4 regions of the Pseudoalteromonas sp. S554 genome follow, and region 1 is predicted to be linked to each of the others. Evidence: predicted binding sites of a transcription regulator. Region 1 holds the regulator's gene; each other region holds the start of a gene.
The links. The regulator sigma-54, encoded in region 1, starts transcription at its own class of promoters, with help from an activator protein. The targets are predictions, from matches to a motif close to GTTGGCACGNNNNTNGNNT.

Region 1 (7,540 bases):
GTTAGGCTTAGCCCCTACAGCAAGCACAACAGCAACACTTGCAATGGGCGATGCCATGGCGGTTGCACTGTTAGAAGCTCGCGGTTTTACAGCTGATGACTTTGCGCTATCTCACCCCGGCGGCAGTTTAGGTAAACGTTTACTGCTGACCCTAAAAGATGTCATGCATAGCGGTAAAAACACACCTATTATTAACGTTACTCAAACTATAAAAGATGCACTGATAGAAATGTCGGCAAAAGGCTTAGGCATGACAGCCATAGTTGATTCTCAGCAACAACTTGTAGGGCTCTTTACCGACGGTGATTTACGTCGTATTTTAGAACAACGAATTGATATACATACAACACAAATAGATGTTGTAATGACCAAGTCCTGCACAACGGCAACGCAAGATATTTTGGCCGCTGAAGCACTTAATATTATGGAGCAAAAGCGTATTAATGGTTTAATCATCGTTAATGAGCAAAACCACCCTATTGGTGCATTAAATATGCAAGACTTACTAAAAGCAGGAGTATTATAAATGCAATTTGAAGAGCTCTATCAACCATTGAGTGAAGACGCAAAAGCACGTGCAAAAAAAGTAAAGCTACTTATTTGTGATATTGATGGTGTGTTTTCTGATGGTCGCATTTATTTGGGTAACCAAGGCGAAGAGCTCAAAGCATTTAATACAAAAGATGGCTTTGGCATTAAAGCGCTAATTAATAGTGGCTTTGAAGTTGCGGTAATTACAGGACGCCACTCAAAAATAGTACAACAGCGTATGACAAGCTTAACAGTACAACATATATACCAAGGCCAAGAAAATAAATTACTCGCTTACGAAGAACTAAAAACAAAGCTCAATTTAAATGATGAGCAAATTGCCTACATTGGCGATGATGGCCCAGACATGCCAGTGATGGAGTTAGTAGGGTTTGCTGTTGCAGTAAATGACGCACATCCGCTAATAAAACGTTTAGCACATTATACAACACAAATGCCAGGTGGCTTTGGTGCAGTGAGAGAACTAACCGACCTGCTAATGCTTGAAAATAACAAACCTTTGACCACAAAAGGGACTAGTTCATGAATGCAGCGCGCATAATATTAAGCGTTTTATTCATCAGCTGTATGGTTTGGCTTTGGTACCCTTATTTCACACAAGTAAATTTACCACAACAAACCGAAGCAGACATAATTGCAAAGCCCGATTACACAGCCATAGAGCTAAAACAAACAGCGTATGACGAAAATGGGAAAATCAGCCATAAAGTAACGGCAGCGCGAATGGAGCTATATCAAGAATTAGGGTTTACCTTTTTTGATAAACCTATTTTTACGCTATACAACGACAAACAAACATGGCGAATTAACGCTAATGAAGCAACATTATACGAAGGCAGACAACTAATATTAGAAGGTAACGTTGTTGCTAGTAATTTAACTGATAACGCAATGATAGATAAAATTAATGCTGATAACATTCAGGTAGATATAAAATTACTAACGATGCAATCAGAGCAGCCTGTCATTGTTACAGGGCCCAATTTAAAAATCACCGGTAAAGGCTTAGAAGCCGATTTAAAAACCGAAGTGATAAAATTAATTAACCATACGCGAACTATTTATTATGACCAATAAACTATCAACACTCTTTATTATTCCAACATTTTTACTTGCATTAGGTACTAATGCCGCTGAAACAACAGCGCCAATTTCTGCAAATCAAATTTCGATTAGTGCGGATAAACAAGAGGGTCAACTAAAAGAAAACGTAGGTATCTTTGAAAAAAATGTTGAAATTATTCATGGCGACAGAAAAATTACCGCAGACCGCCTTGAGGTTCACAAGCGCGATGAGCTAGGCGACAACAAGCAATTGTTAATTGCCACAGGTACGCCTGCATATTTTGAAGAAAAACAAGCCGACGGCACAATAATGAGCGCCAGCGCTAATGAAGTTAGATACGATGTTTCAACGCGTTTTTTAACATTAATTGGAGATGCAGAGATATCTCAAGCTGGGCAAAAAATGAATGCTAAAAGCATTACCTACGATATAGAACAGCAGCTTATTAGCGCCGAAAAAGATGAAAGCTCAACTGACCGTGTACACACTATCTTAGTGCCTGTGGAGCCTAAAAAAAATGACAAAGGCCAACCATGAGCACATTAAAAGCAGAGCTACTAGCCAAAAGCTACAAAGGCCGTGAAGTTGTAAAAAATGTGGGCTTAGAAGTTAAAGCTGGCAGTATTGTAGGCTTGCTTGGGCCAAACGGCGCAGGTAAAACAACAACCTTTTACATGATTGTAGGCTTAGTCCCTAGCGACAAAGGCAAAATATCTATCGATGATAACGATATTACGCTTTTACCTATGCACAGTCGTGCTAGATTAGGCATTGGCTACTTACCACAAGAGTCGTCTATATTTAGAAAATTAACAGTGTATCAAAACTTAATGGCTATTTTAGAAACTCGAAAGGAGCTCACTAAACAAGCCAGAGAAGATACATTGAATAATCTATTAGATGAATTTAGCATTCAACACATTCGCGACAGCAAAGGCATGGCATTATCGGGCGGAGAACGTCGCCGAGTGGAGATTGCACGTGCTTTAGCCGCAGATCCAAAGTTTATTTTGTTAGACGAACCATTTGCCGGTGTTGACCCTATCTCAGTATTAGATATTAAAAAAATTATTGAACACCTGAAAAACCGTGGGATTGGCGTATTAATAACAGACCACAATGTAAGAGAAACCCTTGATGTTTGCGAAAAAGCCTACATTGTTTCTCATGGGGAACTGATTGCTTCTGGTACCCCTGAACACGTATTAAATGATAAAACTGTACGCGATGTATATTTAGGCGAGCAATTTAGGCTGTAACATTTACGCCTTATTTATAAGCATCTGCTAGTATTAACTATAACAACTTAAAAGGATTGTTAGAGATACATGAGGCAATCACTACAGCTGCGCATGGGCCAGCAACTTACAATGACACCTCAGTTGCAACAAGCTATTCGCTTGCTGCAATTAAGCACATTGGATCTTCAGCAAGAAATACAAGAAGCGCTCGACAGCAACCCATTACTTGAGGTTGAGGAGCAAGACTATGCCGATGATCTTGCGGGCAAAAATGAGCAAAAAGCAGATAACGATGAAGTTACAGTAACCGTATCTGCCGATGAAGCCCCTAGCGAGTATGAACAAGACAGTGGTGAAGCGCTTGCTAAAGATACCGTAAGTGACGACATGGCAATGGATGTTAGCTGGGATGAGTATATGAGTGCAGCCCCTGCATCATCTTCAGGCCCAATGCCTGAAGATGAGTCTATATATCAGGGCGCATCAACTGAAACGCTTCACGAATACTTAATGTGGCAATTACAATTAACGCCATTTAGCCCTACAGATGAAGCCATCGCTATTGCTATTGTAGAAGCGGTGGATGATTCAGGCATACTGACACTCAGTTGCGAAGAGATTTTAGAGAGCTTTAATCAAGATAACGACGATGACGTTGAGGTTGAACTTGACGAAATAGAAGCGGTATTAAAGCGCATTCAGCTATTTGACCCAGTGGGTATTGCGGCACGTAGCTTACAAGAGTGTTTGTGTATTCAGTTAAATCAATTTGATAAAGGCACGCCTTTTATTGATGAAACAAAAATGATTTTAACCGAGCACATTGATTTGTTAGCTGCTCGTGACTACCGTACATTAATGAAAAAAACGAAGCTCAAAGAAGATGAGCTTAAAGAAGTAATGACACTTATTCATACGCTCAACCCTAAGCCTGCAGACACAATAGTACGAGAAGAGTCTGAGTATGTAATACCTGATGTGTCAGTTAAAAAAATTAAAGGCCGCTGGATTGTAGAGTTAAACCCAGACAGCATGCCAAAAATTCGTGTAAACAGCCAATATGCAGCGATGTCGCGTACAGTTAAATCAAGCGGCGATAGTCAATTTATTCGCTCACATTTACAAGAAGCTAAATGGTTTATAAAAAGCTTAGAAAGTAGAAATGATACACTTTTAAAAGTAACTAACTGTATTGTTAAACAACAACAGGGCTTTTTTGAACACGGGCCAGAAGCCATGAAACCGATGGTTTTAAATGATGTTGCCGAAATGGTAGAAATGCACGAATCAACAATTTCGCGCGTAACTACGCAAAAGTATATGCACACACCGCGTGGAATATTTGAGCTTAAATACTTTTTCTCAAGCCACGTTAGTACCGAAAATGGTGGAGAATGTTCATCTACGGCAATACGTGCACTTATTAAAAAATTAATCGCAGCAGAAAACTCAGCAAAACCATTGAGTGATAGCAAAATTGCGGATATATTGGCTGAGCAAGGAATTAAAGTAGCGAGACGTACAATCGCAAAATATCGCGAATCTCTGGCTATTCCACCGTCAAATCAGCGAAAGAGCCTGATCTAAGACGCTAAACAAAGAGGGTAATGCTTATGCAACTAAATTTAACTGGTCGTCATGTAGAACTAACTGATTCATTAAGAGACTATATAAATACCAAATTTGCGAAGCTAGAAAGGCACTCTGATCATATTAATAATGTTCATGTCATTCTTGATATAGAAAAATTAAATCAAAAAGCAGAAGCAACTATTCATGTAAGTGGTGCTGAATTATTCGCATCCACTGAACATCAAGATATGTATGCAGCTATTGATTCATTGATTGACAAGCTTGACCGTCAAGTAATTAAACACAAAGAGAAGCTTGCTCGACACTAATATGATGAAATTAAGTTCACTTATATGCCAGGACTGCAGTAAAGCTGCGGTCCTTTTTAATAGTAAAAAAAGAATTTTAGAGTTTATTAGCGAGCTGGCTCACGATAAATTACCGTATTTATCTCAACAGGATATTTTGGGCGCTTTATTAACCCGCGAAAAACTAGGCAGCACAGGGATAGGAAGAGGTATTGCTATTCCACATGGCCGAATGAGCGGCGCACAAGAACCTTTAGCATTGGTGTTAGTTAGTGAAACACCGATTAATTTTGATGCTATAGACAACCGCCCTGTTGATATTTTTGTTGCACTCATCGTACCTGAAGGCGATAACCAACAGCATTTAAAGACGCTAGCAACGATAGCTGATAAACTAAAAAATAAAGAATTTTGTAAGCAGCTTCGCTGTGCTAAATCGGATGCTGAGTTGTATCAAATTATTGTTGACCAATCGTAACAAATTTAAAGGGTGATTAATGGAGTTGATTATCATAAGTGGCCGTTCTGGTTCTGGTAAGTCGGTTGCTTTGCGCGTTGTTGAAGATCTAGGTTATTATTGCGTAGATAACATTCCAGTAAATTTATTACCTTCTTTGGTAAGAAGCGTTTCTGATAACTACGATAAAATTGCCGTTAGTATAGATGTGCGAAATTTACCAAAAGAGCAAGATGAATTTAATCACATCATCGAATACTTACCGGGTTTTACAAAACCAACGCTGTTCTACTTAGACAGTGAAGATCAAACCCTTATTAAGCGCTTTTCTGAAACTAGGCGCTTACACCCTTTATCAATAGATTCACTTCCGCTTGATTTAGCCATAAAAAAAGAAAAAGAACTTCTCGATGTGCTAATTACGCGCGCCGATTACATGATCGATACCAGTGAGCTAAGCGTTCATCAACTTGCTGAATCAATTCGCGAAAAAATACTAGGTAAAAAAGACAAGCAGCTGATTGTTACATTTGAATCATTTGGTTTTAAACATGGCATTCCTAAAGAGGCAGATTACGTATTTGATGCACGTTTTTTACCTAACCCGCACTGGGAGCCTGAACTAAAACCACTCAACGGCCTAGACCAACCAGTAAAAGATTATTTGGCTAGCCACAGCATAGTTCAAAAATTTACATGGCAAATACAAACCTTTGTACAAACATGGCTACCACACCTAGAGCGAAATAACAGAAGCTATTTAACTATTGCGATTGGCTGTACTGGCGGGCAACATCGCTCTGTATATTTAGCGCAAACAATTGGCGAAAGCTTTGCAGTTACGCATCCCAATGTAAAAATACGTCACAGAGAACAAGAAAAGTAATTTTACAAAACTAATAACCTGTTCAGCTTTGATAGAGTAATGTATGCGTATAGAAGACACTTTTTTAATACAAAATAAATTAGGACTGCATGCCAGAGCCGCGACTGTATTAGCCCAACTCGCTGTAAAATTTGATGCTTCAATCACCTTATTTCAAGATGATAAAGAAGCTGCTGGTGACAGTGTATTAGCACTAATGCTACTTGAAAGTAGCCAAGGTAAAGAAGTTAAAGTGGTATGTGAAGGGCCTGATGCAGAGCAAGCTTTAAATGCCATTGGAGAACTTATTTCGCAACGATTTAACGAACAAGAGTAACGTTAATTTTTAACATTTAAATAAAATAACTATAATCAAAATAACTGGCTGCTAGGTCGTACTCCCCCACCCACTAGGTAACAGTTACAGTATAAATAAAGGACGCCAATGCCCGAAGCTTTTGAACAAGACTACCCACTACAACAACTAAAACAAGTGACCAAGTCACTTAATAGTGGTCAGTTTGTTCAAGTTAGGCGCATGCTCGCAAAAACAGCGCCATGTGATACTGCGTTATTATTAGAATCATCTCCACACAAAATTCGTCGCTTGCTATGGCAGTTAGTTGATCCTGATGTTCAAGGTGATGTACTCGAAGAATTATCAGAAGACGTGCGCCTGGGTATTATTGCCCAAATGGAGCCTGAGCACATTGCTGCTGCCACTGAAGACATGGGTCACGATGACCTAGGTGAAGTATTACGTAGTTTGCCTGACACCGTTTACCAAGACGTTGTTAGCGCCATGGACACCCAAGATAGAGAACGCGCAACACAAGCGCTATCTTATCAAGAGCGTTCTGCCGGCGCACTTATGAACACCGATACAGTAACTATTCGCCCAGATGTGACCATTGATGTCGTACTACGTTACATTCGACTTCGCGGAGAGTTACCTGAAGGCACTGATGACCTGTATGTGGTTGATAAACATAACTGCTTTATTGGTGCTTTATCGCTGAGTACATTGCTAACTAATCCACCAGAAAAAATTGTTCGCGATTTAATGGATGAAGAATGTGAGTCAATTCCAATTTCAATGGATGAAAGTGAAGTCGCACAACTGTTTGAGCGCCATAATTGGATCTCGGCCCCAGTTGTTGATGACAACGATCAGCTACTTGGTCGTGTCACGATCGATGATATTGTTGACGTAATTCGTGAAGACGCCGAACATAGTTTACTGAGTTTGGCGGGCCTTGATGATGAAGAAGATACCTTTGCTCCTGTCTTAAAAAGCTCTAAAAAACGCTCAGTATGGTTAGGAGTTAACTTATTAACTGCGCTTGCGGCCGCCTTTGTAGCCAGTTTTTTTGAAAGCACACTCGATATTTTACCCATATTAGCAGTGCTTAATGGCATTGTTCCTTCTATGGGCGGTGTTGCTGGCAGTCAATCACTCACACTTGTTATTCGTGGTAT
Region 2 (7,540 bases), on a different contig from region 1:
ATAATATAAATAAATTTTGGTACACATTGTGCATTAAGCTCTATATCTATACAAATTCGAGATTTGATTATGGCCCTTGCGAGCGTGCTTAAACCACAGTTTATTTCTGCAAATCAGTATAACCCATGTTTACTTCAAGAGGAGTACATAGGTGAGTTAAGCGATCTGCGTCAGCAAGCAAGTTGGCTTTCACATTTAGTTGATACCATGCCCGCAGGTGTGGTTGTGCTTGATGGTAAAGGAATGATTGCAAAGGCCAACCAAATAGCCATTGATATGTTAGGCGAACCTTTAGAAGGTGAAAAGTGGTTTAGCGTTATTCAACGCTCTTTTAGACCGCATCAAGACGATGGTCACGAAGTATCGCTTAAAGATGGCCGTTTAATTAAGCTTGATATAACAGCGTTAGCGCCCGAGCCGGGCCAGCTAATTTTAATGACCGATTTGAGTGAAACACGCCGTTTACAAAAGCGAGTTGCTCATATGCAGCGCCTAAGTGCTTTGGGTAAAATGGTGGCGTCGCTTGCACATCAGGTTCGAACCCCACTTTCAGCGGCCATGCTTTATGCTGCTAATTTGGGCTCTAAGCGTTTACCCGAGGCATCTCGCGATAATTTTCAAAGCAAGTTAATGTCACGCTTAAAAGATTTAGAAACTCAAGTAAACGATATGCTACTTTTTGCCAAAAGTGGCGACCAACAAGTTGTTGAGCAAGTGTCTATGCAGCAGTTACTCAGTGAGGTAAAAGCGGGTGCTGATGCTATGGTGACACTAAATGACAGTCATTTAGCTGTTAACCTCCCAGAGCCAGATATTCAAATAACAGGTAATAAATCAGCCATAGCCAGCGCAATTCAAAATTTAATCCATAACAGTATTCAAGTCATTGGTGCTGGCGCTGAAGTAAAATTAAGTGCTGCGACTGACGAGCAAAATCCAGATTTTGTTCGTATCAGCGTATCCGATAACGGTCCAGGTATTGATTTAACTCAAGCAGAAAAAATATTTGAACCCTTTTATACCACTAAAAGCCAAGGCACAGGGTTAGGGCTTGCTGTTGTGAGTTCGGTTGCAAACGCTCATCAGGGGCGTGTTGACGTGACTAATAATAAAGGCGGTGGAGCATGCTTTAGTTTGCTTTTACCTATTCGCACCGCATCTAAATTAGAGGAATCATTATGAGTAACACTATTTTAGTTGTCGAAGATGATGCAGGGCTTCGCGAAGCCTTAATTGACACACTCGAAATGTCGGGGATTGAATGTATTGCGGCTAATTGTGCAGAGCAAGCCATGTTATTGCTAAAAAAAGAGCAATTTTCGCTGGTGGTGAGTGATGTACAAATGGGCACTATGAGTGGGCTTGATTTACTACGCAGTATTAAGCTTAACCACCCTGAATTGCCTGTTTTAATGATGACGGCGTACGCTACCATTGACGATGCTGTTGAAGCGATGCGCTTGGGCGCTATTAATTACATGGCAAAGCCGTTTGCACCTGAAGTTTTACTCAATATGGTAAGTCGATACTTACCTGAAAAAGCAAAAGAGACCGACGGCCCCATTGTTGCCGACCCAAGCAGTATTCAACTTTTAGAGTTAGCAAGTAAAGTTGCACGCTCTGATGCGAGCGTTATGGTGCTAGGCCCAAGTGGTTCAGGTAAGGAAGTGCTTGCACGGTATATTCATGATAAATCGAACCGATGCGATGCGCCGTTTGTTGCGATTAACTGTGCAGCAATTCCTGAAAATATGCTTGAAGCAACCTTATTTGGGTATGAAAAAGGCGCGTTTACAGGCGCAATTCAAGCGTGTCCTGGTAAGTTTGAGCAAGCGCAAGGCGGTACTATATTGCTCGACGAAATAACAGAAATGGATTTAGGGCTGCAAGCTAAACTACTTCGTGTGTTGCAAGAGCGCGAAGTAGAGCGCTTAGGTGGAAGAAAAACAATCCAGTTAGATGTACGGATACTTGCAACAAGTAATCGCGATTTGAAAGAAGCGGTTACCGAAAACCAATTTAGAGAAGATTTATATTACAGGCTTAATGTGTTTCCTTTGATGTGGCGACCACTTTGTCAGCGACCTGGAGATATCCTTGTATTGGCTAAGCATTTAATTGAGCGCCACTTAAACAAAAGTAAAGAGCCTATGGCTTATCTTGATAGTGCCGCAGAGAAAAAATTACTTGCTCATTCATGGCCTGGTAATGTGCGTGAGCTTGATAACGTAATACAACGTGCGTTAATACTTAGGACTGGGGATACTCTAAACGAGCATGCTATTTTCATTGAAAACATAGCGGCGACAGATTTTGTAATGGAGCCTGCATCTGTCAGCGCGCAAAATACTAGTCAGCAGCAAGTAAGTGCTACTAATAGAGATATTGACCAAGGCGCTATGAGTTCAGCGTATTATGACGAACAGTCATCTCCAGCCGAGCCAACAAAACAAGACTTATTGGCTGTTGATACGGGAAGTTATAAGGATGAGCTAAAAGATAAAGAGCATCGCATTATTTTAGAAACGTTAGCAAGATGCCAAGGTAAGCGAAAAGATGTCGCTGAAACGCTAGGTATAAGCCCTCGGACTTTACGTTACAAACTAGCGCAGATGCGCGATTTAGGTATTTCACTCCCCGCATAACATCATTTCTAGCCCTAAATTTACCCTTTGAATTTAGGGCTGTCAAAACTCTGACTTGTCAAATTCATTCCAACTCATTGAAATTATTGATTTAATTTTTTGGCATGCTTTGTGCTTTATTCATGTTAAGAGTTAACTGCATTGTCAGAGACAAATTATGAAAATTCAAAACAGCGCTGTATTTCAAGAAATGCAATCAATGGCTTTAGAAGCTGGCCGTAATAATCAAATCGAAAGGCTGCCAGTAAAAACACAAGCCTCATCAACCGCTCAATTTGGCGATATGCTATCGGATGCAATTAATACTGTGCACGGTTTGCAGCAAGATGCTAAACAAAAAGTAGTGGCGGTAGAAACAGGCGACAGGAGCGTGTCTTTGGCTGAAGCAATGATTGCTTCTCAAAAGTCGTCAGTTGCATTTGAAGCGACAGTGCAGGTTCGTAATAAACTTGTCGAAGCTTACAAAGAAATCATGAACATGCCTGTTTAACTAGGTAGTGGAGAATTATTGTGGCGCAATCTAATCAATCAACCGATCTGGCTCTTGCTACTGGTGAAATGGACCATAGCGATAGCGACGATCAACAAGAACAGAAATCAGGCTACTTAAGTTCGCTAAATGGCGTTGATTTATTGCGCCAAGTAACTTTAGTTATTGCTTTAGGCATTTGTTTGGCGATTGCTATATTTATTATTATTTGGGCGCGTCAGCCAGATATGCGCCCGCTTGGTAAAATGCAGACAGAAGAGCTTATTGAAACGCTCGACTTTTTAGATGCACAAAAAATTGAATACCAAGTAGATGGAAATGTAGTGCTCGTCCCTGAAACTGAGTATCAAAATATTAAACTTTTAATGACTCGCGAAGGGCTAGAGCAAGGCCCTACATCGGGTTCAGATATTATTATGCAAGACATGGGGTTTGGTGTAAGTCAGCGTTTAGAGCGTGAACGCTTAAAGCATGGCCGAGAACAACAGTTAGCGCGCACAATTGAAGAGCTCAATAATATTACGCGTGCACGTGTATTGCTTGCCATTCCAAAAGAAAATGTATTTGCGCGCAGAGAGAAAAAGCCTTCAGCAACTGTTGTACTTACTCTTAAGCGTGGGCGTTCGCTAGATAGCGAAGAGGTCGACTCAGTGGTTGATATGGTTGCATCAGCTGTACAAGGTTTAGAGCCGGCTCGTGTAACAGTAACGGATCAAAATGGTCGCTTACTAAATTCAGGCTCGCAAACATCGCTTGCTGCACGTTCACGTAAAGAGTACGACATAGAGCGTAAACGTGAACAAGAATATCTTGAAAAAATAGACAGTATTTTAATACCTGTTGTAGGGCTTGCAAACTACACTGCACAAGTTGATTTAAGTATGGACTTTAGTGCTGTTGAGGAGACGCAAAAACGCTACAACCCAGATTTACCAGCAGTAAGAAGCGAAACAACATTCGAAGAAAATAATATAGGTGGTTTAGCGGTAGGTATACCTGGTGCACTGACGAATCAGCCTCCAGTAAACTCTAATATCCCTGAAGTAGCAGGACAAGGTGGCGCAGGTAGTGCAACTTCACCATCAAGAACGCATAAAGAAGCGACGCGTAACTATGAGTTAGATACAACTATCTCACATAAGCGCCAGCAAACAGGTGTGATACGCAGAATAAGCGTGTCGGTGGCCGTTGACTACATTCCAAAAGTAGGTGAAAACGGTGAAACCACAATGACACCGCGTTCAGTGGAAGAACTGTCAAATATTCGTCGTTTATTACAAGGTGGCGTTGGTTTTGACATGCAGCGTGGTGATGCACTTGAAGTGGTAACGGTTCCGTTTGTTCGCGAAGCAACTGATTTTGACATTAGCGTGCCGCTTTGGGAGCAGGATTGGTTTATGAAAATAATCCGCTTGGTACTGGGTGCATTAGTTATTATTGTACTCATAATGGCGGTAGTTAAACCGATGCTTAAACGTTTAATTTACCCAGACGATACACTTGAAGAGTATGACGAAGATGCGTTAAGTGCAGGCGTAGACATTGGCGATAGCACGTTGGATATGCTAAACAAAGACTTTGATTCTGCTTCAATTGGTTTCTCAAGCGATGGTACACTGCAATTACCAGATTTACATGGCGACGAAGACTTACTTAAAGCAATTCGTGCCCTTGTAGCCAATGAACCAGAACTATCATCACAAGTAGTGAAAGCGTGGTTAACAGAAGATGACTGATCAAGATCAAGAACAAAAACAACTCCCAGCAGCGTTTGATGTTGATAAGCTAGACGGTGTAGATAAAGCCGCTATTTTATTACTGAGCTTATCAGAGGAAGATGCAGCCCAAATACTTAAGCACTTGGAGCCTAAACAAGTTCAAAAAGTTGGGATGGCAATGGCTGCGTTAGACGACCTGTCACAGGCTAAAATAAGTGCGGTTCACAACTTATTTATTGAGCAAATTCAAAGCTTCAGTACTATAGGGTTTCAGTCAGAAGACTTTATTAAAAAGGCGCTTACTGCTGCATTGGGTGAAGATAAAGCGGCCAGCCTTATTGACCAAATTGTTATGGGGTCTGGGGCTAAAGGCCTTGATTCTCTCAAATGGATGGATTCTAAGCAGGTGGCGAATATTATTCGTAATGAACACCCCCAAATACAAACGATTGTATTGTCTTACTTAGAGCCTGAGCAGTCTGCAGAAATTATTGCGCAGTTCCCAGAGAAAGTTCGTCTTGATTTAACCATGCGAATCGCTAACCTTGAAGAAGTGCAACCAGCTGCACTGCAAGAACTTAACGAAATTATGGAAAAACAATTTGCCGGACAAGCAGGGGCACAAGCTGCGAAAATGGGTGGCTTAAAAGCCGCGGCAGACATTATGAACTACCTAGATACAAACGTAGAAGGGCAGTTAATGGATTCTATTCGTGAACATGACGAAGAGATGTCTCAGCAAATTCAGGATCTTATGTTTGTATTTGAAAACTTAATGGATGTGGATGACCGGGGTATTCAAGCCATTCTACGAGAAGTACAACAAGATGTATTAATGAAAGCAATCAAAGGTGCAGACGACGGTCTGAAAGACAAAATACTGGGCAATATGTCTAAGCGTGCTGCCGATATGCTGGCTGATGATTTAGAAGCAATGGCGCCTGTACGTATTAGTGAAGTTGAAGCTGCCCAAAAAGAAATTCTATCAACGGCACGTCGTTTATCTGATTCGGGTGAAATTCAGTTAGGCGGTGGTGGTGGTGAGGAGTTCTTGTAAACCATGAGTAAACTCAAAGGGCGTCCACTTCGAGCTGAAGAAGCAGATGAATTATTAAAACATTGGGCTATTCCCGATGTAGCACCGAATGAAAAAAGCTTTGGTAATCGTTCTACAGCGTATGGCACCCCATTGGGCGAGCTTTATAAAAAAGAATTGGCCGAAGAGATGCCGACCGATGAGCCCGAGGAGCCCGAGGAGCCCGAGCTGCCAAAGCTTACTATGGTTGAGCTTGAACGCATTAGACAAGATGCTTATGAAGAAGGCCTTAAACAAGGTCATGAACAAGGCTACATTGACGGCTTTGAAAAAGGCGTTAGTGAGGGAAAAGAAGCTGGTTATAAAGAGGGGCTAGAGCTCGGTAAAACTCAAGGCCAAGAAGATATAAAACCGATTATTGAAGAGCAACTAATTAGCCTTAAAGGTATTTTAGAAGCACTTAATTCACCGCTAAAAAAAGTGGATGAACAAGCCGAGTTGCAACTAATACAATTAGCTAGCATGTTGGCTGAAGCAGTTATATACCAAGAAGTACAAACATCGCCAGATGTTATTTTACATACATTAAAACACAGTATTGATTCGTTAAATGCGCAACAAGAAAAAGTAAAAGTGCATCTAAACCCAACCGATCTAGACATTATAAAAGATAGCTATGGCGAGCAAACTATAGCAGACAATAACTGGCAATTAGTTCCCGAACCCACGCTTGAAAGAGGTGGATGTGAGGTGAAAACCGCGCAATCTTCTCTCGATATGACTTTAAAAACACGCGTCAAAGAAACGTTGGATAGCTTTTTGCATAATAGCAATATCTAAGTATTTTTTAGGCGTACTATGTCTGTGCAAATTGCTTCTTTGAGCGAACGCTTGTCGCAATATCAACAAAACATTAAGCCCTACACACCTGCAGTGGCGGGTATTTTAACGCGTGTTGTTGGCCTTACCTTAGAGGCAAAAGGTCTGCGGGCGCCTGTTGGTAGTCAATGTAAAATTGAAACCATGAATGGTTTTGTTGACGCAGAAATTGTTGGTTTTAACGACCAAACCTTATACTTAATGCCTAATGATCATATTTCCGGCGTACTGCCAGGTGCTCGAGTAATACCCCAAGTAAATAATTTGGGATTACCTGTAGGGATGAGCCTACTAGGGCGTGTGGTTGATGGCTTAGGGCGTCCACTCGACGGACTTGGTAAAATAAACGCTGAACATTATTTAAAGTTTGCTCAAAATACGATTAACCCTTTAGCCAGACGTCCGATCAGCCAGCCAATGGACGTGGGGGTGCGGGCTATTAATTCAGTGATCACCGTAGGGCAAGGTCAGCGTATGGGCTTATTTGCAGGCTCTGGTGTAGGTAAGTCTGTACTGCTAGGAATGATGACTAGGGGCAGCGAAGCCGATGTCATTGTAGTTGGTTTGGTTGGTGAACGTGGTCGTGAGGTCAAAGAGTTTATTGAAGAAATTCTTGGAGAAGAAGGGCGTAAACGTTCTGTTGTTGTTGCAGCACCCGCCGATTCATCGCCATTAATGCGTTTAAAAGGTTGTGAAAGTGCAGTGACCATTGCCGAATATTTTAGAGACCAAGGTTTAAATGTGTTACTGCTACTCGATTCAGTAACTCGCT
Region 3 (7,540 bases), on a different contig from region 1:
AAGACGTTATTTTATCTGGCGCACTTCGTTACGATAACTACAAAGGCTTTGGTGATACGGTTAACTTTAAGTTAGCAGGTAACTGGGCAATTACAGACGATATTTCATTACGTGGCGCATTAAGCTCAGGCTTTAGAGCGCCATCTATGCAACAGCTTTACTTTAACAACATTAGTACACAGTTTGTTGTAGGTCCAAATGGCACATTAGTAGCCGAAGAAGTGGGCACGTTTAGAAACGATTCAACACTGGCGCAAAGTTTAGGTATTCCAAAACTTAAAGAAGAAAAGTCTCAAAACCGTAGCTTAGGTATTGTATATAACGTTACAGACAGCATTAACGTAACAGTAGATTACTACTCAATCGATATTGATGACCGAATTGTTATTAGTAACCGTTTAGGTAAAGGGCTGTCTACTAGTTTAGACGCAGCGCTTGTTAGCTCTGGTGCAGGTGCTGGTCAGTTTTTCTTGAACGGCGCAGACACTGAAACCAGCGGTATAGATTTTGTTGCAACATATAACACTGAAGGGTTTGGCGGCACACTTGATTTTACCCTTGCTGCAAACTTTACAGAAACTGAAGTTGTTTCGTTATTCACACCTTCTGGCTCAGGTCTTGAAACTGTGCCGGTAGAAAGTGTGTTTTCAGATCAAGAAATTTCGATTATTGAAGAGTGGCAACCAGAAGATCGTATTAACCTAAGTGCGCTTTACCAAAACGAAGATTGGACCGTTAATCTGTCGCTTAATCGCTTTGGTGAATACACAGTTGAAGACGGTGGTCGTCAAACTTACGGTGCCGAAATATTAACAGACGTAAAAGTTAATTACTTCATTAACGAAAACCTATCTGTGAATGTAGGCGCTAATAATTTGTTTGATGTATACCCAGACAAAAATGAAATTGGCAACTCTCGTACAGGCACAATTGTAGATGCTAATGGCAATACCGTTGTAAGTAGTAACGGTGTGTTTGAATACTCTCGTCGTTCAGCACCTTTTGGCTTTAACGGCGCGTACTACTATGTAGGCGCAGAGTACCGTTTTTAATAAATAACTCTCCCTTTCGTTATTTAACTCAAAGGGCCGCAAGGCCCTTTTTTTGGGTTTATATTTAAAGCTGATTAGCTAACAGGCTTTAATCAGAAACCAAGCTAATAGCGTAGTTGTCGTACTCTTTAATGCTGTTCATCACAGTCATCAGTGTGTTGTGCTTGCTGTTTTCATCTGCTTTTATAAGCACAGAGCTTATTTTATATTTAGCTGCAAACATGGCTAAGTTGTTCGACACTTGCTCCAAGTCAATTAACCTCCCTGAAAAGTAAACGCCGTTATTTGCATCAATACTGAAAACCGCATTTTTACTTTGTTTTTCAATACTTGGTTTGTCTAATGGGCGATTTAATTCAATGGCGACGGGTTTAACAAATGAGGTAGTAACAATAAAAAATATGAGCAGTATGAACACAATATCAAGCATTGGGGTCATGTCTACGTCGGCGTTATTTTGCAGTTTAGCTGTTTTATTTTTCATATTGGACCTTACTATTTTAATTAAAGCTGCGGCGCCACAGCGAGGTTTTTAGGATCCTATTAACAAAACTAGCACAGCTGAAAAATAATACAGTTAAATAAATATTCTAATAACATTAAATATTTGTATAAACTATGTTCTGACATGTTACTCAAACAGGTTAAATGATTTTAAAGCAATAAAAAACCCAGCCTATCGCTGGGTTTGTATGGGGAATAATTTACTGAATAGCTAAAATACAATTCAGGTTATTTAGCTTTTTTGCATACGGCTCATTTCAGCATGACAGCTTTGCATTGTAAGAAGTGTTGCAGCAAGCGCGGCTTCACAATCTGCGGGTTGTGGCTTATCCATCGCTTCTTTAATTTCTGCTAGTGTTTTGTCTTCAACTTCTTCCAGCTCGCTTACATACGTGCTGTCGTTGTTTGAGCCAAATGTAGTAAGAAGTGCGGTGTATGCTCTGCGCGCTTCTACAGCAAACGAAGAGCCTTCTTCTCGCTCACCTTGTTCGTTAATAGCATAGGGTTGCAGGCGTTCAACGCTGACTCTGCGTGCATCAATCATGCGCTGGAATAATGCTCCGATGGCAGGGTCTTTAATATTTTCTTGTGCTTTTTGGTAAAAATCGATACCGCTGTTCATTACTTGAATGATGTCTGAAATATGATTAGCGTCTGTTCCTTGAAGGGTGTTCATAATGACCTCTTTAATGTTATGAATGAAACTTATCATAACTAAAGCAAGGGCCATTCCATTTTAAAGAGGTGGTTTAAGTTGCTGATATTTATATGTATATTTTTATTATTAAAAATAACTAGGCGAAAAAAATATTACGCCTAGCAAATCTTACAAATAACCGTGTAATAAGTTTATTTTAGCTCATCAGCCACTTCAGCTACTTTTTGACGAAGCCAAATATGGCTTGCATCTCTGTGTAGCAGTGGACTCCAAATCATGTCTAACTCAAAAGGAGGAATAGGAAATGGCGGCTCTAAAATTTTAAGGCCGGCATCGTCTAAATAAATATTAGCGGCTTTTGATGGCAAAGTGGCCACTAAATTTTGCTCTTTTGCCAAGTGAATGGCTACATGGTAATTACGTGTAAATGTGGCGATATTTCGGTGTTTCCCAAAGTGAGCAAGTGCTTCATCAACCCAGCCTAGCTTTTGCACATCTTTAGGGTCCATACCTACGCCCACACCAAACCCCGTTTTACTCACCCATATATGGCGCGCTTTTAGATAGCTATCAAGGCTGAAATTTTCAATAATTGGGTTGTCTGCTTTTACAAGGCAGCAAAAGCTGTCTTTCCAAATTCGTTTGTGGTGAAACGATTGTGGCAAATTTTCAAAGCGGTTTATTGCCATATCTACTTTACCATTTTCAACATCATGAAAGGTCACGTCACTTGGCGTAAGTATATCTAAAGTTGTATCTGGGGCTTCTTCGTGCAGTTTGCTCAGTAGTTTTGGTGCAAGTGTGCTTGCTGCATAGTCACTGGCCATTATCCTAAATACACGTTTACTTTGGCTGGCTTCAAACTCTCTATTTGGTGCGAGTGTTTCTTCAAGTGTCATAAGTATGCCACGAATGACTGGCTGTAACTCTATGGCACGCTCTGTTGGTACCATACCATCGCTGGTACGAACTAAAATAGGGTCATTAAAAAGGTTTCGAAGGCGCTTTAGGCCGTTACTCATGGCCGGTTGAGTAATGCTAAGTTGATTTGCTGCGCGTGTAACGTTGCACTCTCGAAGTAGCGTATCGAGGTATACAAGTAAATTTAAATCTATTTTGCTTATATTCATGTGTGTGTCCTTGCGCTTACCAGTGATGGATAAAACGCTGTGCTGTCGGGTACGGGTAAATATGATTTATTAGGCCATTTTTTATATTTTGTTGGGCCTGCTTCCAAAAATTAACATCAATCAGTTCAGGGTGTGTGCTTATTAAAAACTGTTTGTATGTTGGATTGGGTGTTACAAATGTGCAAAGTTGCTCCGGAAAAACGTCTTGCGGGGCAACAGAGTAAGTTTGTTCATCCATTAAGTAATCATCGTAACTTTTCGCTTTAGGTAAAGCTCTAAAGTTCATGTCTGTTAAATATTGTACTTCGTCGTAATCATAAAAAATAATGCGCTTATGTTTACTTACGCCAAAGTTTTTCAATAGCATATCACCAGGAAAAATATTAACCGCTATCATTTCTTTTAAGGCTTGGCCGTATTCCTCTATTGCATCTGCAGCGCTTTCGTCGTCAGCATTTTCTAAAAATAAGTTCAGTGGCGTCATACGGCGCTCAATATACAAATGTTTTATGATCAGCCAATCACCTTCAATGACCATCGACGAGCCAATTGTTTTGTGCAGTTGCTCAAGTAAATTACTATCAAAGCGCGCCAAAGGAAATACGACGTTTGAATATTCTATTGTATCGGCCATTCTGCCAACTCGGTCATGGCTTTTTACGAGTTGATACCTTTTCAAAACTGTATCGCGGCCAAATGGTTTACTCTCACCAAATTTGTCTTTAATGACTTTAAATACATAACCAAAAGAAGGCAGGGTAAACACCATCATCACCATACCTGGAGTACCTGGTGCAATGGTAAATTCGTCATTCGAATGCGTTAAATGATTTAAAAATTCTCGATAAAACTCGGTTTTTCCCTGCTTATGAAAGCCTATAGCGTTATAGAGTTCAGCCATAGTTTTATTGGGCATAAGCTCATTTAAAAAGCGTACCAGCGCAGAAGGCGCGTGCGTTTCAACCATAAAGTAAGCGCGGGCAAAACCAAAAATAACACGCATCTGTGATGATTTAGTGAGTAGGGCATCTAAATATAAGCCTTTGTCTTCGTGATGAAGAACAGCAATTATAAACGGCTGAACACCACTTTCAGACACAACCCGTCCCACTATGTAAGCCGCTTTATTGCGATAAAACGCGGTATGTAAAATATCAAAGCGCATTTTCCAGGGTTGATGATGAGTGTCGGGGGCTTGCTTATAAAATGCTTTTACTAGCAGACGAATATCGCGTTCTAAATCAACAAAAGGTGCTTTAAAGTCAAAGTGGTTAATAATGCGTTTAATTGTGGGTTTAAGACCATCAACAACCGGAAAGTAACTTCGGTATTCTGACTCAACAGGAACCGATGGCGCATCTTTTAGGGTGGCTTGTACAAATATAAAATCGTTATGAAAATAGCGTCTATGGTAAAGCCTGCAAAACACCGAATTATAAAATGTTTCAGCAAGTTCAGCCTGAGGGTGAAAGCACAAGAACTCTTGGTATAGCTTTTTAACTTCAAGCCAAAGGGTTTCGTCAAGTTCGTACGAGGGATGGTCTTGCTTTAAGGTATGTATTGTTTCGTTAACACGCTCATCGTAATAACTAATACGTAAACGGCTAATATCATTAATTGCTTGCCAGTCTTGTTTGGCAAAGGCAAGGGGCGCTTGAGCGGTTATTTTTTGAAAAAGCTGATAGTGCTTTTTAAAGCCAGTTAAAATTAATTCAGCAATACTACGTGGCTGCATTAGCACTCCTTAATTGACACTAGAGTTTATACTCTATTTTGTTAAGGGTATGTTATTTTAAGTTTAAAACCAAGCTAAATTAATTAGGGCTAAATTAATCGATAAACTAAAAGTACAAATTGTAAGTTAAGTAATATATTTGCTAATTACTTTTTTTGTAACGTTCGATTTTTTTCTCAAGTTTTTTAATTCGTTTGGTGACTGTAGATATTTCTTTTTTATATTCTTTATTTATTAGCTTCAGTTTTTTGGTAATGTCTTTTGCAATTCGCTTTTTATCGTCGTCAGCCAGAATATGATTTAGGCGTTCCTTTTGCTTGTATTCATTACGTTGTTTGTTTCTGTCGAGAATAGCAAGCTTATGGTTGTTACTGCGTAGCTCTGCCTCTAAGTCTTTTAAAAGCTGTTCTCGTTCAAGTGCATTTAATTGTTTTGAATAATCAACATCAGGACCTGACTCTGTGACATTAGCTGTAGTCACCTTATAAGCTGTCGCTTGGTTATCACAGGGGAACTGAGAAAAGGTTGTGCCTTTTTCGGTCACGCATTTGTAGTAGGTGGTTGCGTTGCTGTGTGTACTCAATAAAAGAGTACCAAGCACAATAAAAAGGTAAGTAGGTTTAGTCATAATAGCCATCCATGAACGTATTTTTTTGCTAAGCATTTAACGTGTTATAAAACTATAACCTAGCTTGGCATTATCGCAAGCTAGGTTAACATCATGACTATTCAGAGAAGGTTTTTAGCTTTTTAATGCTTTGTACTAAAAATGGGATATCTAAGCGTTGTTCAATAGAAAACCCCTCAGCGGCAGAAATGTTTTTAAAGTTACCATCTGAGTCTATTAAAGTTATTCGATCTTTTTTATATGCAATTACAACACCTTGGCTGTAGTTAACACCCATGTCATCTTTTTTCTTGTACAAATTTACACCGAGCATTGTTTGCTTAGCAATGACACTGCAGTTTAAGTATTTGCCAACGCTTGTTGTAATTAAATCGCTAGGTTGGATAAGCCCATTTACTTCTGCAATGTTTTTATCAGAGGTATATAAGGTTGATGTAGTGACTACTTCAGCGTTTTCGCTTGCTAAACTAAAGGCAAAAATATGCGAGTTGTTACGTGGCGCTTGCTCGGCAGCACCATTAATAACTCTAATGGCATTATTGGTATGAGCTTGATCATTAATAAAGCTAAGGCTATCAATACCCATAACTTTAATACTACGGCGCTGACTTTGCCATGCAGGCAGTATTTGTTCTTGTAAAATAGCGGCTTTGTAAAATGAAGGTAAACCATATACTAAACCAAACAGCGTATCGTCATGGTTAGTAGGCTGTAAAAACAGTTCAGTTTTATGAAGCCCTTTGTGGTTACTTGCAAACTCTACTAGTTGTGCATCAGTTTCAAATACAAATATATCTACATTAGCCTGAGTAAAGTCATCACACTTTGCCAGTGGAGCCGGTGGCTGGTAATTAATATTTTGGTTATTAATTTTTACGCTATGAGCTTGGTTATAAGTTTCTATATCTAGTAAATCGTTTTTAGCCAGTAAGCTTTTAGCCGTGGTTGGGTACGAAAGCGGTAACACATTGTCTTGCTTGGTAATATCAAATTTTAAGTTAGCGTCTGCCCAAATATGAATGCTGTGGCTAAGAGCAAAACAGACCACTAAGAATGAAATTGCATAGCGAGCAAACTTAAACTGCTTTAAGCGTGCCAAATGGTGCCAAGTATAATTGCTTACCACTAATTGAAAACCTAAAATCAATAGCACAATACCGCCCGCAAGAAATGTGGTAAGCGCTGGAGAAGTGGTTAAGCGGTTCGAAAGTAAGGAAATAATTTCAGGCAGGGCTGATGGGTTTAAATGATAACCTAAGTTAACATACACATAGGCGTCTAAAGTTAATAAAGACGCGCCACAGGTTGCAATAATAGCGGCCATGCCACGAATATGGCGTGGGTAAGGAAACACTAAACTTAAAGGAAACACCGTCAGCACAAACGCCAAGAAGGCAATAAAGCTAGTATGGCTAAGCCATGTTACTAGCATGTATGTAATGCCCATGAAGCTTGTTGGTGGCGAGTCAGCAAATAAATAGCTTAAGCTAATTAGAAGCGCTAAACCTATGTTGGCGAAGGTAAACCAATGCCCCCAACTTAGCAACTGACTTGCTTTTGATGAAAACTGATTGTGCTGCGATAAATTCATGCGTTTATTTAACCGACTGTGAAAGTGCTTTTGCAAAGTTCTCAGTTACAGCTTGTCTTTTCCCTGTTGGTACATGCTCTTTTAGGATATGCGTGATAGAATTTCCTAAACACATAAGACTTAAATCAACCGGTGCTTTGTGTTGAGTTAGCACATCAATAAGCTGGTCGACGATTTGTTCTACTTCTTCATTAGAGTATTTTGATAAGATTGGCATCAGTTGGTTCAATAAAATAGTTATA
Region 4 (7,540 bases), on a different contig from region 1:
TTGATGAGGTAAGGTGCTACCCGCACGTTGGTCACTAAAGAAATCAGACGTTGTGCGAAGAACAGAGCCTGGCATAAAGTTTTTTCCATCTGGCGATAGTTGCTGCACAATTAAATCAGCAAGGCCTAAAGACCCATTTGATGAAAGTTCTGTGGCCATCTGTTGGTCGTGCATTTCTTCAAAAAACTTAACGCCACTTGCATTAAACGGGCTTTCTTTATCTTCAAAAGCCTCATTAGCTTTACGCATACTTTTAAGCAGCATTTGGGTGAAAATAGCTTCAAATTGTGCCGCTGCTTTTTTTAACGCCGCTTTAGATGCATCGGTTGATGCGTCACCGCTGTTTAAAGCATCTCGACGCAAAGAGTCTAAGTTGCCTAAATCAAAAAAGTTTTGCTTATCTAGATGATTTGTTTCCATCAGCTTTTTGACACAATAATTAATAATACCTAGTTAAATGCAATAATTGAGCCAAAAGAAGAGTAGCGATGAAAGGTTAAGGATGAAAGGTTAAGGGTTAAAGACCCTAGGGCTTAGGGTCTAGAATCTTATAAAACTAAATTACAACAAGCTGACCGTTAATTGCACCGGCTTCTTTAAGTGCTTCAAGAATCGCCATTAAATCGCCAGGGGCAGCGCCAACTTCATTAATAGCACGAACTAAATCATCAAGGCTGACACCTGGGTCAAATACAAAAGCACGTGAATCATCTTGATTAACGTCAATAATACTTTGTTGGGTAACCACTGTTTCCCCCTCTGCTAAAGGATTTGGCTGTGCCACATTTTGTTGCTCTGAAATGGTGACGGTTAACCCGCCATGTGTTATTGCTGCAGGCTGTAACTTGACATTTTTACCAATCACAATGGTGCCCGTACGCGAGTTAACGATAATTTTTGCAGACATATCTGCAGGTTTAAATTCAAGATTTTCAAGCGTTGATAAATAAGACACACGTTGAGAAGCATCTCTAGGGGCAATCACACGAACAGACACAGAATCAATTGCTTTTGCACTGTTAGGCCCGACTAAATCGTTAATTGTTTTTTCAAGGCGCTTTGCCGTTGTAAAATCAGGGCGGTTTAAGTTAAACGTAATAAAATCGCCTTGCATAAACGGACTTTTAACTTCACGCTCTACTGTTGCGCCATTTGGAATACGGCCAACTGTTGGGGTATTAATAACAACACGGCTGCCGTCAGCGCCTTGGGCACCTAAGCCCCCCACTATTAAACTACCCTGAGCTACGGCATATACATTGCCATCAGCCCCTTTTAAAAACGTTTGTAATAACGTACCACCGCGCAAGCTACCCGCGCTACCGATAGATGAAACGGTTATATCAATTGTTTGTCCGGGCTTTCTAAATGCGGGTAATTCAGCATGTACAGCAACTGCAGCAACGTTTTTAATCTTAGGGCTTAAATTTGCAGGTAGCGAAATACCAAAATTGCTTAACATGCCTTTAAAACTTTGCTGAGTAAAACGGCTCTGCTCACCCGTGCCTGGTAAACCCACTACTAAGCCATAACCTACCAACTGGTTCGATCTAACCCCTTCAACCATAGAAATATCTTTAATACGCTCAGCATGTGCCGAAAATTGACAACCTATTAGCGTGATTAAACAAATTAATTTTAATACATTCATAATGAATGCCCTCTAAAAAGGAAAAATCGAGCTGCTGAAAAAGCGTGTTAACCAACCTGCACTTTGCGCTTCTTGTGTTTGCCCTTTGCCAGAGTACTGAATACGCGCATTGGCTATTCGGTTTGACTCAACTGTGTTATCAGAACTCACATCTTGCGGGCGTACTAAACCTTCCAAACGAATAAATTCTTCACCAGTGTTTAACGTTAACCATTTTTCGCCACGAATAACTAAGTTACCATTAGGTAAAACACGCATAACATTAACCGAAATATTGCCAAATAAGCTGTTTGATTGATTTGATCTAGAATCCCCCGTAAAAGAGGCGTCACTACCAATGCCAAACTGGATACTATCGCCGCCTATATTGACCGGAAGGCCTCCGAGCCCTATGACAGGGTCTAGGCTTGCATCAGATTGCTTATCGGTTTCGGTTTTAGCTGCTTTAGTAGCTTGAGTAGACTCTTGTAAATTTACAGTAATAATGTCGCCAGTACGCAGTGCTTTTCTATCTGCGTATAAGTCGTTTGACACATTAGTATTAAATAACGAACCTGTTGCAACTACGGGTTCCATACTTGGTTCAGGATACATTGGCGCATAATAGGGGTCATCTTGAACAATATCACTATTTTGTGTTGAAACACAGCCACTTAAAAATAATGTACCTACCGCAAATAACATATAATGACGCATAATTCCCCCTACACCTTATAATTGCTGATTGATGTAACTCATCATTTCGTCAACAGCCGAGATGACTTTAGAGTTCATTTCGTAAATACGCTGCGTTTCAATTAGGTTAACCAGCTCTTCAGTTACATTTACGTTTGATGTTTCAAGTGAGCCCTGAATAATTGTGCCTAAGCCTTCTACACCCGGGTTACCTTGCACAGGCGCGCCACTTACTGCCGTTTCGGTATAAAGATTTTGCCCTACAGGCTCAAGGCCCGATGGATTAATAAAATCGCTAATTGTAAGCTGGCCAATCACAACATTATCAGCTTGACCTGAAATACGAACAGATACCTCACCATCTTGTGAAATAGTAATTGATTGCGCATCATCGGGAACATTCATTTCTGGTTGCACCACATAACCAGAACCAGACGTGACAATTCGACCATCGCCATCGGTAGTAAACTGCCCATTACGCGAATAAGCAATATTGCCATCGGGTTGTAATACTTCAAAAAAGCCAGGCCCTGAGATCATCCAATCCAATGAATTCTCAGTGGTTAGCATATTACCCTGAGAAAAGTTTTTTTGGTTAGCCACTACTTTTGCACCAGCACCTAACATTAAACCAGACGGCATTTCAGTGTCTTGCGACGATCGCCCTCCTGGCTGGTTAATATTTTGATAAAGTAAATCTTCAAAAATAGCGCGGCTTTTTTTATAACCTACCGTACTGGCATTCGCTAAATTGTTTGATATAACCGAAATATCGGTTTGCTGAGCGTCTAGCCCCGTTTTACTGATCCACAATGCTGGATTCATAATCGTGTCCTCATTTAAAGTTAAACTATGCGCATCAGCTGATCTTGTGATCTATCCAGATCTTCAGCTGTTTTCATCAGTTTTACTTGTAACTCAAATTGACGTTGATGGCTGATCATATCGACCATTTCGTGAACTGGGTTCACATTAGACATTTCTAAGGTTCCGCTTAAAACTTTGACATTGGCAGAAGTATCAACAACCTCTCCTGCTTTAGGCCTAAATAAACCATCGTTCCCTTTTTCTAGTTGAAAACTATTAGCTTCAACCACCTTTAAGCGGTCAACTTCTTCTAAAAACGTAGCAGGCGCCCCCTGCGGGCGAACTTGAATTGCGCCGTCTTCACTAAATTCAATTTTTTCAATCGGTACTGGTAAAATGACTGGCCCGCCTTCGCCAATTACTTGACGACCATGGCTGGTCATTAACATACCTTCAGCGGTAATATTTAATGTACCCACCTTAGTGTAAGCTTCATTGCCTGAGGCATCTTGGACGCTTAACCATGCGTTATCACTCATTGCAATGTCGAGGTCTCTACCTGTTTCAACTATGCCGCCAGAAGTCATATTAGAACCTGGGCGCTCTTGCATAGAAAACACACGTGATGGCAACCCTTCACCAAAAGCCTGCATAGAGCGAGCTTGTGCAAAGTCTGACTTAAATCCAGTAGTATTCGCATTAGCCAAATTATTGGCTTTAAGGGCTAGCCCCTGTAAGCTTTGTTTAGCGCCTGAGGCCGCAATGTAGACCATTTTGTCCATAGCATCGACTCATATTAAAAATCTCTATACACAAGAAATGCAAAATAGATGCCACAATAGGAAATGATGTGAAATGGTTATAAAACAAACTAAATGAAGTGAAAATAAAAAGGGCCACTTTAAAAAGCAGCCCTTAAAATTATGTTAAGTATTAAATTAACGAATCTGTAAGATTGCCTGTTGTAGTGTTGAGTTAACCTCAAGCGCACGAGAGTTAGCCTGGAAGTTACGCTGAGCACTTATTAGGTCAACCAGCTCATTAGTTAAATTCACATTTGATTGCTCTAGTGCTGATGAATTTATTGAACCTAAAGTACCTGAACCAGGTTCACCCGCAATTGGCTCACCTGACGTTAAGCTTTTTTTCCAAGCAGTATCACCAACTTGTTGAAGGCCTTGCGAGTTTGAAAAACGCACCATAGCAACTTGACCAAGAAATGTTGAGTCGCCATTACTGTATGATGCAACAACCTTGCCGTCTGTACCAATATCTATGCCAGCCAAACGACCTACCGTAGCACCATCTTGGTCTAACGCTTTAACTTCAAATCGGCTTGCGTATTGAGTAGGCACTTTATTTGTAGTGCCCGCTTCATCACGCCAGTTAATATCAATATCATCTGGAAAGCTTGCGCCATTAGTTAAAACATCAGATAAACCAGCCGCCGCACCCGCACCACCAGGTACAGTAAGCGGGTTAAAGGTTGTACCTGTATTAGCAACACCATCAGTGCTACTTGGTAAGCCACTTGAGTCAAATTGAAAGGTTGATAGTGGTGTAAATGGTGCTGCCGTTTCTTCTAGACCTGCAGGGCTGAATGACTTGCCATCTAATGTAGCGTAAGTTTCCCATTCGTTATCATTACCCGTTACTGCAGAATCAGTTTTAACAAAGAAAAACTGTAATACATGGGGTTCACCCAGAGAGTCATAAACCGTTGTTGATGTAGAGCTGTTATATGAAGCACTCGTTTCTGGGTCAAAAGCAATCGAAGGCGCATCTGCACGAGAGTCTAAGTTAAATGAGCTGTAAACATTAGTCGTTGCACGTGGTGAACCCGATGAATCTGGGATCTGCAATGCAGACGATGTGCTCAAACTTACAGACGTTGTATCACCTGTTGCTTCATCAACAGGGAAACCTTGTAAGTAATTACCCTTTGCATCAACTACAAAGTTATCTTTATCTAATTTAAAAGCGCCTGCTCGCGTATAAGTAAAGTCTTGCGCGCCCAAGTCTTGGCTCATTGCAAAATAACCCTCGCCTGTAATCGCTAAATCAAGTGAGTTATTAGTAAATTGCAGCGAACCTTGGTGAAATTGCTGAGCAACCATAGTGGTTTGAACACCGTCACCATTTTTAGTTCTACCTGAACTAAACACTGAAGAAGCATATACATCTGCAAACTCAGCGCGAGACTCTTTAAAGCCGGTTGTATTAACGTTCGCAATATTATTTGCGGTAACGTCTAAATCTTTTTGTGCGGCAGCTATGCCTGTTAATGCAATATTGAAGCTCATAATTGACCTCTAACCTATTAAATACAGCCTGCAAACAGGCGAAATATTATCAAACTCTATTACGCGATCTCTGCGACATCAGTCAGCCTAACCGCACCTTCTTTAGTGTTAATAATGATGCCGTTAGCACCGTTTATATTTACACTTTCAATATTCTTGAACGTAGCAATGGGTAAGCTTGAAAACTCACCATTTGTACTGCCTTCAGCTACAATATTGTATTCACCCTCAGGCAACCGCTCACCGGCTTCGTTTTTACCATCCCAAGCAAAGCGTATTGCACCAGCAGACTGTGAACCTAAATCAATACTGCGAACTAATTGACCTGACTCATCAGTAATACGAAGCGTTAAGCTATCTACTGGGCTTTCTGCAACGACGGAACCTTTCGCTTCACCCGTTGCATTTAAATCTAAGGAATCCGACTCAAGTAATGCTTGCTTACCAACCAATGTTGATGCCTGCAAAGCAGAGTTAGATGTCATCGAAGCTGCTAGCGACTCAAAATTACTATTAAGATTTGAGATACCTTCAGCCATCGTAAAATTGGTCATTTGTGCAATCATTTGATCGTTATCAGCAGGTTTACTCGGATCCTGAAACGATAATTGCTGAGTTAACAACGAGAAGAAATCTTCTTGAGTTAACGCATCGCTTTGCTCTTCGGTTGTCGTTGGTGTTGTATCCTGCCAACGCAAAGAATCTAAATAGGATGAAGATGTACTAATATCGTTACTCATAACCTACCCTCGGTTAACGCTGACCTAGCAGCAGAGTTTTACTTAACATTTGCTTAGCTGCATCAGCAACTTGCACGTTTGTTTCATAAGAGCGAGAGGCAGAAATCATGTTCGCCATCTCCTCTACAACATTAACGTTGGGTTTGTAGATATAACCATTTTCATCCGCACTCGGGTGATTAGGGTTGTATTCAATCTGCAGTGGTGCACTGCTTTCAACAATGCCCAGCACTTTAACACCAACAGAAGAGCCCTGATTATTACTTACCGACTCAGAAGCTTTGGTAAGCTCTGCAGCAAATACAGGTTGTCGCGCTCGGTACGTTTTGTCTTGAGAAGAGCTAATTGTATTAGCATTCGAAATATTACTCGCAGTGGTATTTAAACGAACATTCTGTGCGCTCATACCAGAACCAGCAATATCAAAAACGTTATATAAACTCATAATTATTATCCTTGACTACCGAGAGCTTTATTCAGGCCTTTAAATGTGCCGCTTAAAAATTGTAAGCTAGCCTGATACTCCATAGCATTCTGTGTATACAAGTTCCGTTCCACCTGTACATCCACTGAGTTACCATCACCTGTATCTGTTTGATTTGGCGTACGAAATAATTCATCACCACCCACACTACGGGTACCACCACCAATGTGTTTTTCATTAGTAGTTACCATTGTATTGCCGCTTTGCTGGTGTGATTTTGCCGCTTTTAATGCTGAGGCAAAGTTAATATCTTTTGCTTTGTAGCCCGGCGTATCAGCATTAGCAATATTACTTGCTAGCACTTCTGCTCGTTGTGAACGGATCAACATAGTATGCTGATGCACACCTAAAGCTTTATCAAAACTGATAGCCATAACCATCTCCAAAAAATTGACTTAACTTGAATAAAGCAATAAATAAGCCATTTATAATTGAGTAATTATATTTTTTGTAATCGAATGATTTAAAATGAAAAACGACACATGATGTGTCGTTTTGAAGGAAAGAAAAAAGGTTTATTTCTTTTGGTAAATAATGCCAGGGTTGCATCTAACCATATCAAATTCGTCACTCAACCCGGCCATTGACTCCGAAGCCCCTAAAAATAAATAACCTTTAGGATTAAGCGCTTGTGCAAATTGTTTAATAATTTTTGCTTTTACCTCTGGAGAGAAGTAAATAAGTACATTGCGGCAAAAAATAATATCGAATTTACCCATTAATGCATACGAATCTAGTAAATTTAAATGCCTAAAGCTCACTTGTCTTTTCAAAGTGTCGTTAACTTTTGCCATACCATTGCCGCTGTCTGTAAAAAACTTTTTTCGACGTTCTGCAGACAACCCGCGCGCCAAAGCTAACGCGTCATACTCGCCATTTT

Region 2: the regulator sigma-54 is predicted to act here: its motif matches at 2,744-2,762, upstream of fliE (flagellar hook-basal body complex protein FliE).
Region 3: the regulator sigma-54 is predicted to act here: its motif matches at 2,274-2,292, upstream of CWB65_RS11690 (ferritin-like domain-containing protein).
Region 4: the regulator sigma-54 is predicted to act here: its motif matches at 3,953-3,971, upstream of CWB65_RS13745 (flagellar basal body rod protein FlgF).

Annotation. Positions count from the first base shown of each region.
Region 1 covers NZ_PNDV01000034.1:85,686-93,225, forward strand. Annotated here, with positions in the region: gene CWB65_RS08760 (KpsF/GutQ family sugar-phosphate isomerase) at 1-526, shown strand, start outside; gene kdsC (3-deoxy-manno-octulosonate-8-phosphatase KdsC) at 527-1,078, shown strand; gene lptC (LPS export ABC transporter periplasmic protein LptC) at 1,075-1,629, shown strand; gene lptA (lipopolysaccharide transport periplasmic protein LptA) at 1,619-2,155, shown strand; gene lptB (LPS export ABC transporter ATP-binding protein) at 2,152-2,877, shown strand; gene CWB65_RS08785 (RNA polymerase factor sigma-54) at 2,947-4,446, shown strand; gene hpf (ribosome hibernation promoting factor) at 4,473-4,760, shown strand; gene ptsN (PTS IIA-like nitrogen regulatory protein PtsN) at 4,765-5,217, shown strand; gene rapZ (RNase adapter RapZ) at 5,237-6,082, shown strand; gene CWB65_RS08805 (HPr family phosphocarrier protein) at 6,126-6,398, shown strand; gene mgtE (magnesium transporter) at 6,507-7,540, shown strand, end outside.
Region 2 covers NZ_PNDV01000033.1:76,149-83,688, reverse strand. Annotated here, with positions in the region: gene CWB65_RS08250 (sensor histidine kinase) at 70-1,182, shown strand; gene CWB65_RS08245 (sigma-54-dependent transcriptional regulator) at 1,179-2,645, shown strand; gene fliE (flagellar hook-basal body complex protein FliE) at 2,803-3,135, shown strand; gene fliF (flagellar basal-body MS-ring/collar protein FliF) at 3,156-4,871, shown strand; gene fliG (flagellar motor switch protein FliG) at 4,864-5,910, shown strand; gene fliH (flagellar assembly protein FliH) at 5,914-6,729, shown strand; gene fliI (flagellar protein export ATPase FliI) at 6,748-7,540, shown strand, end outside.
Region 3 covers NZ_PNDV01000045.1:28,165-35,704, forward strand. Annotated here, with positions in the region: gene CWB65_RS11680 (TonB-dependent receptor plug domain-containing protein) at 1-1,052, shown strand, start outside; gene CWB65_RS11685 (ExbD/TolR family protein) at 1,141-1,536, opposite strand; gene CWB65_RS11690 (ferritin-like domain-containing protein) at 1,789-2,232, opposite strand; gene CWB65_RS11695 (LysR family transcriptional regulator) at 2,406-3,344, opposite strand; gene aceK (bifunctional isocitrate dehydrogenase kinase/phosphatase) at 3,361-5,079, opposite strand; gene CWB65_RS11705 (DUF4124 domain-containing protein) at 5,222-5,707, opposite strand; gene CWB65_RS11710 (DUF3413 domain-containing protein) at 5,805-7,298, opposite strand; gene CWB65_RS11715 (YejL family protein) at 7,303-7,515, opposite strand.
Region 4 covers NZ_PNDV01000063.1:51,211-58,750, reverse strand. Annotated here, with positions in the region: gene flgJ (flagellar assembly peptidoglycan hydrolase FlgJ) at 1-420, opposite strand, end outside; gene CWB65_RS13760 (flagellar basal body P-ring protein FlgI) at 557-1,651, opposite strand; gene flgH (flagellar basal body L-ring protein FlgH) at 1,664-2,347, opposite strand; gene flgG (flagellar basal-body rod protein FlgG) at 2,363-3,151, opposite strand; gene CWB65_RS13745 (flagellar basal body rod protein FlgF) at 3,172-3,915, opposite strand; gene flgE (flagellar hook protein FlgE) at 4,072-5,436, opposite strand; gene CWB65_RS13735 (flagellar hook assembly protein FlgD) at 5,496-6,176, opposite strand; gene flgC (flagellar basal body rod protein FlgC) at 6,190-6,621, opposite strand; gene flgB (flagellar basal body rod protein FlgB) at 6,627-7,034, opposite strand; gene CWB65_RS13720 (CheR family methyltransferase) at 7,176-7,540, opposite strand, start outside.